Regions from separate parts of the Paenibacillus sp. JL3B1040 genome, predicted to be linked through region 1. Evidence: riboswitches for the same ligand, from Rfam matches in the RefSeq annotation. Region 1 holds a riboswitch; each other region holds the start of a gene.
What was found. Region 1 has a riboswitch for cyclic di-AMP ahead of ACZF99_RS12855 (3D domain-containing protein). Riboswitches for the same ligand answer to the same signal wherever they lie in the genome.

Region 1 (4,258 bases):
GCAGACAAAGACAAATTCGGTACCGTGGAATCGCTGGAAGGCGCCAAAATCGGCGTTCAGCAAGGGTCAATCCAAGAGGACATGGCCAAGGAAATCCCAAATGCCAAATTGACTTCGCTAGCTAAAATCAACGATATTATTATGCAACTCAATACCAATCGCGTGGATGCAGCCATTCTCGACGGCCCGGTTGCCGCAGCCTTCGTGAAGAAAGTCGATGGACTATCGATTACGGATGCAGAGCTGGAGAACGAGGATGAAGGTTATGTGGTCGGCGTGAAGAAGGGCAACACGGAACTGCTGGATCAAGTAAACGCAACACTGGATCGTTTGCTTACCGACGGCAGTATCGACAAGTTTGTCGCCGAAGCGAGCGATCTGGCCATCAAATAGGATGGATTCGAACCTGCAGAAAATAGCGAAACCCATTCGCTATTTTCTGTTTTTTTGCGCAAGGGTTTGAGGTAAAGGAGGAGGAAGGAAGGCAATATGGATCTTATATCGATGTTTATGGAATACCGGAGTTATTTCTTGGCCGGCGTGCAGTATACGCTAATCTTGGCAGCGATCAGCGTGTTTTGCGGCTTTATCCTTGGATTGTTGATCGCGCTGCTGCGTATGTCGCCTTGGAGAATCATACGTTTCTTCGGCCATGCCTGGGTCGAATTTCTGCGCGGCACGCCAATGATGGTTCAGCTCTTGATTATTCACTACGGGTTTGCGTTTATGTTTGACGTTAACTTCACGCCGATTCAATCCGGGGCGATCACGCTGTCGATCAACAGTTCGGCTTATTTGGCGGAAATTTTCCGGGCCGGCATTCAAGGCGTCGATCGGGGGCAAGGAGAAGCGGCCCGTTCCTTGGGAATGACCAAAGGGATGACTATGCGCCACATCATCATTCCGCAAGCGATCAAATCGGTGCTTCCCGCCATCGGCAACGAGTTTATTACAATCATCAAAGAATCGTCGATCGTATCGATCATCGGTACGGCCGAGCTGATCTATCAAGCGCAATCGGTCGTGACGATCACGTACGACGGGATGACGCCGTATTTGATCATCGCCATCATGTACTTTATTTTGACATTCACCTTGTCCCGCATTTTGGGCGTGTTCGAAAGGAAGTTGAAGACCAGTGATCACCGTTAAAGACTTGCATAAAAAGTTCGGCCAACTGCATATTTTGCGCGGCATCGACCTGGACATCTCCAAAGGCGAAGTCGTCGTCGTCATCGGTCCGAGCGGTTCGGGGAAGAGTACGTTCCTTCGTTGCTTGAACCTGCTGGAGGTCCCGACGGAAGGCGAGATCACGTTCGAAGGCGCTTCGATTACCGCCAAGGGACATAACATCAACCAAACCCGCGAGAAAATGGGAATGGTGTTCCAGCATTTCAATTTGTTCCCGCACAAGACGGTCATCGACAACATTACGTTAGCGCCGATTCGCGTGAGAAAGCTCGACAAAAGCAAGGCGGAAGCCATCGCCATGGACTTGCTCCGCACGGTCGGCCTTGAAGATAAGCGGGACGCCTACCCGGCGCAGCTGTCCGGCGGCCAGAAGCAGCGGATCGCCATCGCCCGCGCGCTAGCCATGGAACCGCATGTCATGCTGTTCGACGAACCGACTTCGGCGCTGGACCCGGAAATGGTCGGCGAAGTGCTCGACGTCATGAAGAGCTTGGCGGAACGGGGGATGACGATGGTCATCGTCACCCACGAAATGGGGTTTGCCCGCGAGGTCGGCGACCGCATCCTGTTTATGGATCAAGGCGTCATTTTGGAGCAGGGTACGCCGCAAGAGGTATTTGGCGCACCGCGGCATCAGCGGACACAGGATTTTCTGAGCAAGGTATTATAAAGGCCCATGTAACCGTCCGAAATCAAAAATTCGGGCGGTTATTTTTTGCCCTTTTTCGGGCCGAACGCACGCTCGGTTTTAACCTTGATTTTACGTTCGAACACAAAAATGTAACCCGACCTATCAAGGTTTCAAGCCACTTGGTGGGAATTACCTGAGCTATTGGTTACAAAATTGTGATATATTCAATAAGCCGAAACCTGAAACCGAGGTGCGGGGGACGAAAGCTGGAAACGAACGGCGATAAACGAGCTTCGTTTTCTTGGGGTGAAGCGCAGCCCAATAGGGAGCGCCGGGAATGTTCCTTTTTTCCGAATCCGACAACTAACTCCGCAGGCGCAGTAAAAAGGAGGATCATTCATTGATAAGTCGCATCGGTTCCAAAATTGCCGCATCGGCGTTGATCGCCGCAAGTATGACAATCACGCTGCTGACGGCTTCCGTTCATGCAGACGCGGTACATAAAGTCGTGGAAGGAGACACCTTTTATCTTCTTGCCAAACATTACAGAGTGGATCTGAACAAGCTTATGGCCGCAAACCCATCCGTACATCCGCAGAACATATATGAAGGCCTGAATATCATCATTCCGGGGGCTGAAACCCGTGCGATCGCCTTAGCTTCCGCCGCGCCAGCCAAACAGGAGGCTGCGCCGGCCGCCGCCCCCATGACGGCTGCCGCTTCCAAACTGAAGGTCATGTCCAGCGACAAGATCGTTGAGGCTTGGGGGAAAACGTTCACTTACTCGCATACCATCGCCGTCAAAGCCTCGGCTTATTCGGCATCGGCTAGCGAAAACGGGAAATGGGGCGCGGTAGATTACTTCGGCAACCCGCTGAAGCTGGGTACCATCGCCGTCGATCCGAAGGTCATTCCGATGGGGACGAAGGTGCTCGTAACCGGACACAACCATGACGGCCTGCCGGATCAAGCCTTTGTAGCTACGGCCTCCGACCAGGGCGGTGCGATCAAAGGCAACCGCATTGACATCTTCATTCCCGGCAGCGCCGCTTCCGTGAAATCATTCGGTTATCAAGACGTCACCCTTTACGTGTTGAACTAGGACAAGCAGAGCTCCCTCGACGAGGGAGCTCTGCTTCGTTAGCGGTATTTGGTCGTTTGCAGCAACTCGGCCAGATCGACAAAATGATAGCCCTGCGCCTGCAGAGCATCGATAATCTCCGGCAGCGCCTGAATCGTGCCGGTGAGATTGGAGCCGACGCCACCTCCCGAATGATGCAGAATGATGGAGCCGGGGCCCGCCGTGCCGATGACGTTGGATTTGACTTTATCCTTATCGAGCCCTTTCCAATCCTGCGAGTCCACATTCCAGTTGACGAGGGTGTAGCCGTTTCTCTTGGCCCATTTCACCTGTTCCTCCTTCACCTCACCATAAGGCGGACGAATTAATTTGGGACGATACCCGACGGTGAGCTGAACGATTTTCTCCGTACGCAGAATTTCGGTTTGGAACTGTTTGACGGAATGATTGTGAAAATTCGGATGACTGAAGGAGTGATTGCCGATGAGATGACCTTCCTGATGCATCCGCCGCATCAAGGCGGGAAATTTCTTAGCCCTCGCTCCAACGACAAAGAAGGTCGCTTTGACCCCTTTACGGTGAAGCACGTCGAGAATTTGCGGCGTGAACCGCGGGTCGGGACCGTCATCGAAGGTCAGCGCAATCTGCTTCACTTCCGGACCACGGAATTTGAAAGTTTCCGAGTATTTGCGCCGCAGCTCGCCGAGATCCACGGGTCTCGCAACGACGGGTGCTGACTTGTTCCCCTCCAGATTGGCCGGCGATCCCGGCCCCTGCGGTTCAAGAACGGCAGAGGAGGCATCAACTTTATAGAGTCCGGAGCCGCCGAGCGTCAACAAAGAAACGACCGTGAACAAGACCCAAGCTTTCTTTATCAGCATAAGCAATTTAAGTCCTCCTTCATCCCAATACTGTAACTGCTGCGGTTTAGTATTCCCTAACCCTTGCAGAAAATAATGAAAACGTGAAAAAAGTCACGGTTTTCGACTTGTTGTTGGTGATGTGAGATATATCACAGACGATCCTTGCGAAAAATTGCATCCTTTGATGAAGCGTAATTGAAGGGATGAGGTGGAATCATGGCAACGGTAGTGTCCAACCAAGAAGTGGCGCAAGGGGTGTTCAGGCTCACGGCGCAAGGGCGGTTCACGGGTAAAATGGGGCAGTTCTACATGCTGCGCGCCGGGGAACGTTATCCTTTACTGTCCCGGCCGATCAGCATCTTTGATATCACCAAAGACCGGATCGAATTTCTGGTTATGGTCGCGGGCGAAGGAACCGCTTTGTTATCCGGACTGAAGCCGGGCGATCCGTTGATACTGGAAGGGCCGTTTGGCAACGGGTTTCCGCAGTTG
Region 2 (4,258 bases), 1.8 Mb from region 1:
CGAAGTTGCGTACTCCCAACGACTTCAACACCTCTTCATCCGTCGCGTCCGCAACCACGGTATGCGTCAGGTGCTCGCTCATTTCGTTGACCAGCTCTTCATTCCGATCGATGCCCAGTACCTCGTACCCCAAGTCCATGAGCTCCAGTGCCAGACTGGAACCAAAGCGTCCCAACCCGATCACTACAAACTGCTGTGTTTTCATTCTCGTTTAATTCCCCTTATCCAATAATAATTTTGCCCTCTGGATGGCGATATAAATCTTTCCCCTTTTTCGGTCCTAATGCATAGGCTAATGTCAGCATTCCCAACCGGCCGGCGAACATGGTGAAACTGATCACGGCTTTCCCGAACGATGTCAAATCACCGGTCAGCCCCATGGAAAGACCCACGGTTCCGAATGCGGAAGTCGATTCAAACAGGATCGTTAAGAAGCTGGCATCCTCCGTGGTAGACAACACCATCGCAACGACAATCACAAGGAACAAGGCCAGCATCGTGATGGTGACGGCTTTAAAGATGCGCTCCTGGGCCAAGCGGTAACGAAAAAGGTCAAGATCCGTCCGGCCGCGAATCATGGAGATGACCGCACCAACCAGGATCGTAAACGTCGTCGTCTTAATGCCGCCCCCGGTGGAGCCTGGCGACGCGCCGATAAACATCAGGATAATGATAAAGAATTGGCTTGCTTGCCGCATCGCGCCGATATCCAGCGTATTGGCCCCCGCCGTTCTCGGCGTAGCCGACTGAAAGAAGGAACTCATGATTTTCGTTCCCATATCCAAAGGTTCCAGGGTTCTGGAGTTCGTATACTCAAAAATGAAAAACACCAAAGTCCCGACCACAAGCAGCGTCGCAGTCATCGACAACACCACTTTGGAATGCAGGGACAGCTTCCGCCGCTTCCGATACTCGATCAAATCGGACAATACGATAAAACCGAGTCCACCCGTAATAATCAAAGTCAGGGCAATGAAGTTGGTCATCGGATCGCTGACGTACTGGGTTAGGCTGCGATAATCGCCGAACAGGTCGAAACCGCCGTTGTTAAACAGCGAAACCGCGTGGAAGATTCCAAAATATATCGCACGGCCCAGCGGCATATCGAACGCCCAACGAACGGAAAAGAGGAATGCGCCGCAAGACTCGATAATCAGGGAGTACATCAACACTTTGCGGATCAGGCGGACAATGCCCTCCATCGTATTTTGGTTCATGGCCTCCTGGAGAATCAAGCGGTCTTTAAGCGAGATTTTCCGTTTAAGCACAAGCGAGAACAAGGTCGCCATGGTCATGAATCCGAGACCGCCGACCTGAATCAGCAGCATGATAATGATTTGCCCAAAGGGCGTAAAAAAAGTACCCGTATCCCGCACGACCAACCCCGTGACGCAGGTGGCCGAGGTGGCCGTAAATAAAGCGTCGATATACGGCAGTGATTTCCCCGTTACATTGGCGATCGGAAGCATCAGAAGCACCGAACCCAACAAAATGATGAGCCCAAATCCGATGACCAAAATCTGCGGCGGCGAAAAGCTAACTTTCTTGAATCGCAACTCGTTCACCTCATTGTAGTTAGAACAAAAGAAAAAAAGCACTGGAAATCCAATGCCTTTCGGTGTTTGGTTCCTGCTGCACAGGCCTACGAGGTTAGCTGACGGATTCGGACATGCACAGTTGCCCTATTCGCAGACCTTCCGCCGCTATCTAGCCGGCTGCACGAAGCCCTGTGAAATTCACCCCAAAAAGACGGTTCCCCCGTTTTCATAACGAAATTCGGCCGCTATTCTTTTCAATTGTTTTCATTCATTTTTCGTCAAATGGATTATATCCCTTATTTTCTTTCGCCACAAAGCTCTATTTTCAGGAAAAAGACCAAAAAAGGACGAAATCGGAGGGTGGATCAATAAACTTCGCCCTGAATCTGAGAGATGCGAAGCCTTGCCGGAGTTATTGCCGTTTCTCGTCATTTTTATTCCCGATCTGGCGTAGGGGGGGCGGCTGTGTTATCTTTACTTTGACGTACTTGAGGGAATTTCATACCTCATATAAAGAAGGGCATGTTCAAAAATCAACATTACTTCAAAAAAGGAGTTTTGCGAGTGAGTTCCTCCATGAAACCAACCGGCCGCAGGATGAAGACGAAAACCCTATGGCTACTGGCCGCTCTCGGCTTGATCGTGTTTATCGCCGTCCAATTGTTCCCGACGACCGACTCAGAGTCGCTGCAGTTGCAGCAAGCGGATGAGGTCATCAGCAAATCGAAGGCGGCGGACAGCGCAGCCGAATTCGCCGGGTCCGTCTTACATCTGGAACTGTCGGACCAAGTCAAAGATAAGGCTTTAATTACATACGAAACGCGTTCCGATCTGTTTGGTTATTTGACCAAAGAAGATCTGCTCGCTACGTACTTAAAAACTTATGAAAAGCAGTTTCCCTACGACGTCTTCCGCGTCCGTTACAACGATCCCGCCGGGACGTTAAGCGCTGTGACCATCGATGTCCACATGACGACCGGCCGAGTCGTCGGCTTCGAGGAAATCGCTTCCGCCACCAACGCCAACAAGCAAATGATGCTTGACCTGGGGGCGGAAACTACCGATTCCATGAAGGCTTGGGAAGGCGATTTGACATTAGCCGAGAAAGAACAGCTGGCGCTGCCTTACCTGAACGCCTTCGGATTTCAACCCGGCGATCTGGAGCTGGCTTCCGACGAAGAGGAGGTCGGTCTCCAATATCAAGTCAAAGACCACGCTTTGGGCGAATCGCAAGCGCAAATCAAGATCAGCTACGAATACGGCGCCGTATCCTCGCTGGAGCGCTATTTTACCGTCCCGCAGGCTCACAAGGACTACGTCGCCGGGCAGACGCAAATCGCCAATTGGCTCACCTATGCCGGATATGCTCTACTGACGTTCGTGCTGGCGATTCTCGCGATCGTATACAGCGCACTGACGCGGGCCCATACGTCGTTTAAGCGGGGAATCTTCCTGGCTTCGGCTTACTTCGTGTTATCCACGCTTGGAACGATCAACATGATGCCGGTCTTCCAAAAAGACGGCCTCGAACCCGGCGTGCTGATTTTCGGCTTCTTCTTCCAGGGCCTGGTGACGTTGTTCCTCGCCGCTTCCGTGTACTTCTCGTTGGTCGGCGGAGACGGACTGTGGCGGAAGAACGGCATCAACCTGTGGCCGCGAGCGCGGGAGGAAGGGTACGGCCGCCATGTGCTGACCTCGATGGCCGACGGCTATGCCTGGGCCCTGATCCTGCTGGGGGTTCAATCCGTTGCCTTCTTCATTCTGGAACGAACGATTCATACCTGGTCCACAACGGATGCAACGCAGTCGCCGTACAACATGATGGTTCCGCTCCTGTTCCCCCTGCTGGCATGGGTGGCGGGGATCGGGGAAGAGGCGGTGTACCGGCTGTTCGGGATCCCGATGCTGAAGAAAATGTTCCGCAGCACCTTCGTCGCCAGCCTGCTGTCGACCTTGATCTGGGCGTTTGGCCATACGTTGTATCCGATTTATCCGGTCATTTCGCGCCCGATCGAATTGACCCTTATCGGACTGCTGTTCAGCTTCGTGTTCCTGCGGTACGGGTTCGCCGCCGTTGTCTTCTCGCATGTCATCTTTGACAGCATCCTGATGGCGCTGAGCCTGATGTTTATGGGCGGAGCGCTGAACATCGGCGCCGGCTTGTTCTACATCGCGTTGCCGGCGATCGTCGCTTATGTCATTTACCTGTTCAACCCGCCAAGCAAGGAACGGAAGAACCCGCCTCAGCAGCAGCAAAAAGAGGAGCCGTATTTCACGACTCCTCTGGCGGATCCTCGTCCCGGAGGGCATTGATAATTTCGCGGGCTAATTTTTCCCCGATAGAAAGAGGCCGGAAGTCTTCGACGGAGGCCTCTTTTATTTTTTTCAGCGACCCGAAGTGCTTCAGCAGCGCTTTCCGGCGTTTCTCCCCGATGCCGGGGATCGCATCCAGCCGCGAGGTGACCATCGACTTGGCCCGCTGTTCGCGGTGGAACGAAATGGCGAAGCGGTGCACCTCGTCCTGAATCCGCTGCAGCAGATAGAACTCCTGGCTGTCGCGGGGGAGAAGAACCGGCTCCGGCGGGTCAAACGCCATCAACTGCGCCGTTTTGTGCTTGGCGTCCTTCACCAGCCCGCACACCGGGATATACAAGCCCAGCTCGTTCTCCAGCACGTCGGTAGCCGCGGAGATTTGCCCCTTGCCCCCGTCGACGACGATC
Region 3 (4,258 bases), 1.4 Mb from region 1:
CCGCCCTGCTGCGTTCGTTGCTGTATCTCGGTTTATCGCCGGTGCTGGCCTGGGCGGCGGGGACTTGGGCGGCGCGCCGGATCAGTGCCAAGCTGGGCGGCTTGACCGGGGATACGTACGGAGCGCTGGGCGAAGGATTGGAAGCCGTTTTGCTGCTGCTCGCCGTGCTGATTTTACGGTAATTAACCGGAATCCGAGTTAAGCGGACGGGACCGCAATCGATTTTGACGTCAGGTACATTCGGTGTTCCGACGCTTTGCACCATTATCCCGTTTGCTCAGGGCGCTAAGAAAACGGGCGAGCTTGAGGTTGAGCGCGCTTAGCCGAGGGAGGAAGGGATGATCGCTTCAAGATCGATGGAAGATGGAATAGGCTGCCTTCCGACCTTACCGAAAGGGATAATCGTGCAAAGCCGGCTGAAACCATATATTAACGACCCAGGATTCAGGATTCAGGATTCGGAAAGGAGCGGAACCTAGGTGAACAGACGTGATGACAAGTTTAAGGTTGATGCCGACGGCCCTGCCTCCGCTCCGCCGGGTGCCGTATTGATGATCCAAGGCACGGCATCGGACGTGGGCAAGAGCGTCATCGTGACGGCGTTATGCCGCATTTTTGCGCAGGACGGGCTTCGTCCGGCTCCGTTCAAATCGCAGAATATGGCCCTGAACTCCTATGTGACGGAGGACGGACGGGAAATCGGCCGTGCGCAAGGCGTCCAGGCGGAAGCTTGCGGCATCGCCGCCACCACCGACATGAATCCGGTACTGATTAAGCCGACCGGGGACATGCATTCGCAGATCGTCGTTCATGGGCGTCCATACCAACATCTCAGCGCGTCCAGTTATCGGGAGGAATTTCTGCCCCAAGCCAAGCCGCTGGTGATGGAAGCGCTCGGGAGACTCCGTGCGAAGCACGGTATCGTCGTCATGGAGGGGGCCGGGAGCCCGGCGGAAATCAACCTGAAGCAACGCGATATCGTCAACATGAATCTGGCCGAATGGGCGGACGCTCCGGTTATTCTAGCGGCTGATATTGATCGCGGCGGCGTGTTCGCCTTTCTCGTCGGCACGCTGGAGCTGCTGGAGCCGCAGGAACGGGCCCGGGTCAAAGGGTTCATCATCAACAAGTTCCGCGGCGACCTGTCCCTGCTGCAGCCCGGGCTGGATTGGCTGGAGCGGCGGACCGGCATTCCCGTTATGGGCGTGCTTCCATTTCTGCCGGATTTGGAGATTGAAGCGGAGGATTCCGTCATTCTGGATACCTACGCATCCGGCCCGGGGGTGGGGATCGAGAAGGAGCTGGACATTGCGGTCATACGTTACCCGCGCATATCCAATTTTACCGATTTTGATCCTTTGGCCGCCGAACCGGACGTGTCGCTCCGTTACGTGAGCAAGCGATCGGAGCTCGGGCGCCCGGATGCCGTGATTTTGCCGGGGACGAAGGATACGATCGGGGATTTGGAATACCTGCGGAGGCAAGGGCTGGAGGGAGCCATTCGCAGCCTGATCGAGGAGGAAACGCACATCCAGCTTGTCGGCATCTGCGGCGGTTACCAAATGTTGGGGGAAGAATTGCACGATCCCCAAGCGGTAGAAGCCGCCCAACCAAGGTCGGCGCTGGGTTTAGGCCTGTTGCCCTTGTCGACGACTTTTCTTCCGGGCAAGAAGACGCTCCGCGTGCATGGCCAAATCCAAGATGGCCAGCCCGTACCGCTGCATACCTCGGTCAGCCGGATGGCCATCGAAGGTTATGAGATCCATGCCGGTTCAACCCAGCGGCTTCGGGACATCAGCCCCCTGTTCCTGCTTCAAGCCGACGATCCGGGGGAAGATGGGGCAGCCGCACCGCATTCGGAAGGCGCAGCCCGCCCCGACGGGAGAGTGTTCGGAACGTACCTGCACGGGTTATTCCATAACGATGCCTGGCGCCGTGCCTGGCTGGACGGGCTGCGAGCCGGTAAAGGGCGGGAACCCTTGGGCTCCACCTTTACCTCTTCGTCGCGCAAGGAGGAAGCCTTTGATCGGCTGGCCGATCATGTCCGCAGCCATTTTCGGATGGACCTGATCTACCAAATTGCCGGAATTAGCCCGGATCCCGAGAGTTAAGCTTTGACAAATCGGGCGAATGTAAGGTAGCATAATAGTACGCTTAATTTTCGATGAGTAAGGTCGAAAAGCGGGGGAACCAATTTTTGGGGCGAATCGTTGCTGGTTTTACGTAGGGAACCATCTTTCCCGAGCCCGTCAGCTAACCTCGTTTGCAGTGGATGGGTCATGTTTATAATTTCAGTCATCAACCAATGACCCTGTCGTTAGAGCGGGGTCTTTTTGTGTTCGTCAAGACCTTTGAGCCGAGCATTCGGCGGAGTACTCGCTTTCACTGCAAGGTTCCCTGCTTCTTCTTTGCGCATCGATCATTCTAAAGGAGGAGATGGTTATGGCAAATCCGAAGTATATCACCGATATCGCCAAGGTGAGCGAGTTGTCCGAACAGGAGCGGCGGGAATTGAAACCGATTACGGACAAATTCGTCTTTCGGGTAAATGATTACTACCTGAAGTTGATCGATTGGAACGATCCGGAGGACCCGATCCGCAAGCTGGTGATTCCGAATACGGGGGAACTGAAGGAATACGGGCGTTGGGATGCTTCCGACGAGGCCGTCAACTACGCGGTTCCCGGCTGCCAGCACAAATACCGGACGACCGCGCTGCTGATCGTATCCGAGGTTTGCGGTTCCTATTGCCGCTATTGCTTCCGCAAACGGCTGTTCCGCAACGATGTGAAGGAGGCCATGTCGGACGTGACCCCCGGCATCGAGTACATTGCTCAGCATCCGGAGATCAACAACGTCTTGCTGACCGGCGGCGACAGCTTAATTCTGGCCACGAAAAAGCTTCGTTCCATTCTTGAACAGCTGCGGGCGATCGAACATGTGAAAATCATCCGGCTCGGCTCCAAAATCCCTGTCTTCAATCCGATGCGCATCTACGAGGATCCGGAGCTGCTGGATCTGATCAGAGAATTCTCCACCGTAGATCAACGCATTTATGTCATGGCGCATATCAATCATCCGCGCGAAATAACCCCCGAGGCGAAACGAGGCTTTCAGGCCTTGCACGACGCCGGGGCGATCGTGGTCAATCAAACGCCGATTCTCAAAGGCATCAACGACGATGCGGCCGTGCTTGGCGAATTGCTGGACCGGTTATCCTGGGCCGGCGTCACCCCTTACTACTTCTTTATCAACCGGCCGGTTGCCGGAAATGCCGATTTCGTCATTCCTCTCAAACGTGCGTATCAGCTGGTTGAGGAAGCGAAAGCCCGCACATCGGGGCTTGGCAAGCGCGTACGCCTGTCGATGAGCCATTCGTCGGGGAAGATCGAAATCTTGGCGATCGAAGACGGTCAGGCTTATCTCAAATATCATCAGTCACGGGATAATGAATACGGTAAATTCATGATCTTGCCTTGCCCGGACGAGGCGGCCTGGTTCGATGATCTGCCGGGCAACGAGGCCTATTGGAAGCAGCCGGAGAAGCAGCCGGACGAAGCTGTTTCCGCGAACGAAATGTCCTTTACCGGTTAAAAACAAACGTACCCTGACCGCCGGCCCCCGCATAAGGGGGGGAAGGCAGTCAGGGTACGTTATTTTTTCAGTTCGGTGCGGCCTGCTGCGGTCTAAATCCGGAATTTCGCCATCGATTCCTGCAGCGACAGCGCTTGCTCGTGCAGCGAACGCACCGTACGGGCGTGGCTTTCCATTTCGCTGAGCTGCTGCTGCGAATAGTTGGCGATTTGCTCCATATTGGCCAGGGATTTGGCGGTAATGTTGGCCGACTCTTCGACGGAAGCGGTCACTTCCTCGGTACCGGCGGACACCTCCTGTGTCGAAGCCGAGACGGATTGTATCGTCAAGTTGACGTTCTGAATGAGCTCCGTCAATTGTTCGAACGCTTGGCCGGCTTGTTTCACCCGCTCAGTTCCGGAGACGATTTCCTCGCTAGCCCGCTGCATCGCGCTGACGGAGTTTTCCGATTCCTCCCGGATGCCGAGCAGATTCTCGCCAATCTCTTCCATCGCCAAGCGGGATTGCTCGGCCAGCTTGCGGACTTCCTCGGCGACGACGGCGAACCCTTTGCCGTGCTCGCCGGCCCGTGCGGCTTCGATCGCCGCGTTCAGCGCTAAGATATTGATCTGTTTCGTAATTTCCGTAATGGTTCCTACGACGCTCGAAATCGATTCCGAGCGGT
Region 4 (4,258 bases), 2.7 Mb from region 1:
ATTCACCTAAATGTGTGCCGTATGTCATAGCGAGGTTTGGTCCGAGGTGTAAAAAAGGAGCTCGCCCTTATCCGGGTTGCCCCTTATATACCATGCAGTAAAACGGTTTGGACACACCGCCGGGCGTCATCTTCTCATAAAGATCGGTGATGACGAACCCGGCCTTCTGGTAGGCTCGGATCGCCCGAGTGTTCCACGTGAGCACCTCAAGGTCGATTTGGTTGTCCGGTTTGCGGCGCCGGGCTTCTTCTACGATGACCGAGACAAACCGCTTGCCCAACCCCTGTCCGCAAAGGTCAGGCTTCATGCCGATCCCGAGCCGGGTCACCCCCTCCATCGGGAAATATTGGGCAAAGCCGGCCAGGTCGCCAGCCTCATTTAGTACCGAGACATACTGCTCGGCGCGGATCGCCGGATTTCCAAACTCCACGTCGAGCGCTTTCATTTGATTCCAGGGCAGCCAGCTGTAGATATCGTACGGGGAATCGTAACGCCAGGTACATATGACTTCGCCATGCGCTTCTTCCATCGGCACGATCCGAAACGGAGACATCGTTTGGTCCATATTGCCCCTCCTTTGTTAGAGGTAAATCCGTCGTGTTTTCTTCTATTACCCTCACAATAGCCGGATTTACTTGGCTTGTAAAGTCCTTTGCCTTCAGGAGGTAACTCATGGTTTTTTTCGCCGGATTTCCAAGTTTCCGGTAACCTTTTGGCCGGATGTCTCGTTATATAGATAGGGGTGCGGACAAAAAAGACCGCAAGCTGTTCCGAGTCGGAAACTTGGGCTTGCGGCGAGAGACGATGAACTTGTTGAAACCCGTAAGAATAAGATTAAGATTCCGCAGCGTAGACGGAGTATCCGTATTTACTGAGAACCCGCTTCGCGCCAACGTAGCGGTTCTGGTAGTAGCTGCTGCTCAGCTTGTCGATGCGAATGCCTTTGGATGAGGATGCGTGAGCGAATTCGCCGTCGCCGACGTAAATGCCGACATGAGAAACTCTGCTTGCCCCCGTGGTTTTGAAGAAGACGAGATCCCCTGCCTGGAGTTCGCTCTTCGCTACCGGCGTTCCCTGCTTATACTGGGCGGAAGATACGCGTGCAAGCTTGATGCCCATTTGGCTGAACACGTACCGGGTAAACCCGGAGCAATCGAATCCCGATGTGGTGGTGCCTCCAAATTTGTAGGGTGTCCCGTACACGGAATCGACGATGCTGGCTAGCGGCGTCGGTTCTGCGGCTTGCGCGTCGGCAAAGGCGCTCCCCGCCCCCAACGTGCACAGAAGAGCCAAACTCGTTACCGCTGCTGTCAAGGTCTTTCTCAAGATGTCAAACTCCTTCCAAGGCCTACGAGGTTAGCTTATGGATTCGGTTGAAGGTTCCCCTATGATCTCACTATACAAGGAGGGTTAAAAAGTCATCTTTCATCCAACCTTCTCGGTGCTCCAAACTTAACTTTTTGAACCTGTACCCTATTGTTGAGACCAATTCACCCTATGCTGGGTCCCCCGTTTCCCGGGTGCTTGGGAATTCGGCAGTTTCGTTGTAGGTTGCACCCAAGCTGTTGCCTTAAGATCAATTACAGCAATCATTACAAAGTTGTTACCATTTACGTTGTTCATTTTACCAAAGGCGTCCAGAGTTGACAAGTTTATTGGGGAAAAGGCTTCTTTTGGCCTGTTTTGACGAAGAAAATCGAGGATAAATGGTTCCTAAGGGGGGGCAACGGAAAAGAAAAAAACCCGCAGAGACGTTGTGATCAACATCCCCACAGGCTTCGTGGCGGTTCTTATTGAACATCATCGTGATCAGTAACATCACCGGTTACATCTTCATACTTGTCGGTGCTCATGATGCGTTTAGCTCCAACGTAACGCTCGACGTAATACTTCTCGCTTAATTTGCTGATGACTACGCCTTTGGAAGAGGAGGCATGAGCAAATTTGCCGTCGCCGACGTAGATGCCGACATGGGAAACGCCTTTGCCGGAAGTATTGAAGAAGACCAAATCGCCGGTGATCAATTCGCTTTTCTCGACTGCGGTTCCCATTTTGTACTGAGAGCCGGATTGGTGAGGCAGCTTGATGCCGATTTTCGAGAAGACGTACAGGGTAAATCCGGAACAGTCGAAACCGTCTGTGGTGGTGCCGCCGGAAACGTAGTTGCTTCCCAACGCGCCGTCGATTACGCTGTCCAATTTGGAATCGGCGAAAACGCTACCAGTTCCAATGGTGAAAAGTAAGGCAAAACTTACTGCTGCTACCGTCAAACGCTTCTTCAAGAAGTTATGCTCCTTCCAATGCCTACGAGGTTAGCTTAAGGATTCGGTTGAAGGTTCCCTATGATCCCTCTAAGACGAGACCAATTCACCCAAAGTGGTTCCCCCGTTTCCCTGGTGAAGGGAATTCGGCTTTGATTTCACACCTGAATTTACTTATTCGACATCCGGCGTCATTCTCCTGCCAATGATGACAAAAATAATTACAAAACTGTTACTGAAATTGCGTTGTTGTTATTGTAACAAAGCCAGGTATCTTTTGGCAATGGTTAATTCGCAAGATTAAGAGGGGAAATAGGGATCAAGGCCTTCGCCAAACGGCGAAGGCCTTGATTTTACTGGGTTTTGGAGGGGTAAAAAAATTTTAACTTTTTCGTGCTTTCGACTGCCAAAGATGAAATTGAGAGGAGACCTTCCAAACTTTAAATGCGCTGCGAAAAAGAGGGTAGATCTGCTGCAGGATAAGGGCCAACAGGCCGGTCCAAAACCAGGAGACCGTCCCGAACAGCAGGAAAAGAAGCACACCAAAAGCCCCGAGAATCGCCGTGATGCCGATCGCTTGCAGGAGGCTCTTGAAGCAGAGCAATAGGGAACTCCAGACGCCGGCTTTAAACAAATAACCGAACTGGGCAAATAACAGGAACTGCCGGATTAACCAGCCATAGATCAACCAGCCCAGCACCAAGCCGATCCCGACGAGCCAGGCCCTAAGCGGGGCTCCTCCTCCCCCCGCCAACTCCGGCCAAAGGGATAGCAGCCGGGGCACAATCCAGAAGGCGGGCAGCATCGTTAGCATAAGCTCCAGTGCGTAAAACAGAATCACCGGCTTGCCGAACTTCTTCATTCCCCGGAAGAGGGGGAAACCCGGGTTTTGTTGATCGGCCGGCGTGAAGCCGTAGAAGATCCCCGCTTGAATCAACGGGGTCAGGATCATGCGGACAACCGCCATTCCCCCCAGTAGCCAGCAATATAACCGAACATCCGGATTGCTCCATAAATTGATTTGCCCTTCCAGCAGGAACAGAATTTGCGACAGCGCGGTAGGCGGCGGGTTGGGATATCTTTGCAGCAGCGCGGTAACGGCCGTATCGACCAGCCGGTACAGAAACAGTCCCCACAGCAGTTGGTACAGGAACAAGATGATGACCGAGGGAAATTGGCTTTTCAGGGTGGTCCACCCCAAACGAACGAAACTCATTTCTTTCCCTCCTTTAGAGGTGGATTAACAAAGTCTTTTGATCGAGAAGTTCTTCCGAATAAGGAACTGCTGTCGAGCTACCACAGGAATGTCCCCAGTATCGCCTCGAGCAGTTTCGTGACGCTCATGTTGGAGCGGGACAACGTGGTCTCCGGGATTTCCGCCTTCAGGTAGTTGTTGAGATGCATGTTCTCCACCGTTAAGGTGTAATCCGGGTCGATTTGGACCCAAGCCAGAGGCGCTTTATATTGCAGCTTGATTTCGACGCGGGTGTCTACCCCGTTCCACTGCTTGCGCACCGTGTGCCCGTCGGTGAAAGTGAACAGCAGAGGGACCTTCGGGTGAGTCGCCCCTTTGCGGGAAAATACCACACTTGACTCGTATAGGCGGTTCCCCTGTTGGGTGATCGGGGTGACTTGAATCCGGTCTACGGCGAAATCGGCCATTTTGCCGTCGTAGACGTATTGCTGAAAATAAGATTTCCAACTCCGGCTGGTCACTTGCTCGACTACCCGTTGAAAGTCGGCCGTCGTCGGGTGTTTGAACCGGTATTTATGGCTGTATACGCTCATGATCCGTTTCATCGTCTTGCTGCCGACCTGACGCTCGATATCGAGCAGGATCAGTTTGCCGCGGTAATACGCGTTTTTGGCGTAGCCGTTTCCGGAGCCATACTTCCAGGCGTTTTGGGTCAGCGGGGCCGGCGATGTAATCAAAGCGGACTGAATCGGCAGGTTCGGGGCGATCCCGAACTCCTGTTCCATCAGCTTATCCTCCGCGT

Region 2: another riboswitch for cyclic di-AMP. It lies ahead of ACZF99_RS21345 (TrkH family potassium uptake protein); the one in region 1 lies ahead of ACZF99_RS12855 (3D domain-containing protein).
Region 3: another riboswitch for cyclic di-AMP. It lies ahead of ACZF99_RS06520 (KamA family radical SAM protein); the one in region 1 lies ahead of ACZF99_RS12855 (3D domain-containing protein).
Region 4: another riboswitch for cyclic di-AMP. It lies ahead of ACZF99_RS00560 (C40 family peptidase); the one in region 1 lies ahead of ACZF99_RS12855 (3D domain-containing protein).

The regions. Positions count from the first base shown of each region.
Region 1 is NZ_CM169317.1:2,857,610-2,861,867, reverse strand. It holds gene ACZF99_RS12870 (transporter substrate-binding domain-containing protein) at 1-393, shown strand, start outside; gene ACZF99_RS12865 (amino acid ABC transporter permease) at 490-1,152, shown strand; gene ACZF99_RS12860 (amino acid ABC transporter ATP-binding protein) at 1,139-1,861, shown strand; cyclic di-AMP (ydaO/yuaA leader) riboswitch at 2,043-2,215, shown strand; gene ACZF99_RS12855 (3D domain-containing protein) at 2,223-2,924, shown strand; gene ACZF99_RS12850 (polysaccharide deacetylase family protein) at 2,963-3,784, opposite strand; gene ACZF99_RS12845 (dihydroorotate dehydrogenase electron transfer subunit) at 3,983-4,258, shown strand, end outside.
Region 2 is NZ_CM169317.1:4,667,628-4,671,885, forward strand. It holds gene ACZF99_RS21340 (potassium channel family protein) at 1-205, opposite strand, end outside; gene ACZF99_RS21345 (TrkH family potassium uptake protein) at 222-1,565, opposite strand; cyclic di-AMP (ydaO/yuaA leader) riboswitch at 1,625-1,792, opposite strand; gene ACZF99_RS21350 (CPBP family intramembrane glutamic endopeptidase) at 2,136-3,851, shown strand; gene uvrC (excinuclease ABC subunit UvrC) at 3,811-4,258, opposite strand, start outside.
Region 3 is NZ_CM169317.1:1,483,441-1,487,698, forward strand. It holds gene cobS (adenosylcobinamide-GDP ribazoletransferase) at 1-182, shown strand, start outside; gene ACZF99_RS06515 (cobyric acid synthase) at 552-2,111, shown strand; cyclic di-AMP (ydaO/yuaA leader) riboswitch at 2,142-2,283, shown strand; gene ACZF99_RS06520 (KamA family radical SAM protein) at 2,443-3,594, shown strand; gene ACZF99_RS06525 (methyl-accepting chemotaxis protein) at 3,687-4,258, opposite strand, start outside.
Region 4 is NZ_CM169317.1:122,567-126,824, forward strand. It holds gene ACZF99_RS00550 (GNAT family N-acetyltransferase) at 68-565, opposite strand; gene ACZF99_RS00555 (C40 family peptidase) at 835-1,326, opposite strand; cyclic di-AMP (ydaO/yuaA leader) riboswitch at 1,331-1,548, opposite strand; gene ACZF99_RS00560 (C40 family peptidase) at 1,791-2,282, opposite strand; cyclic di-AMP (ydaO/yuaA leader) riboswitch at 2,287-2,423, opposite strand; gene ACZF99_RS00565 (hypothetical protein) at 2,644-3,477, opposite strand; gene ACZF99_RS00570 (M1 family metallopeptidase) at 3,555-4,258, opposite strand, start outside.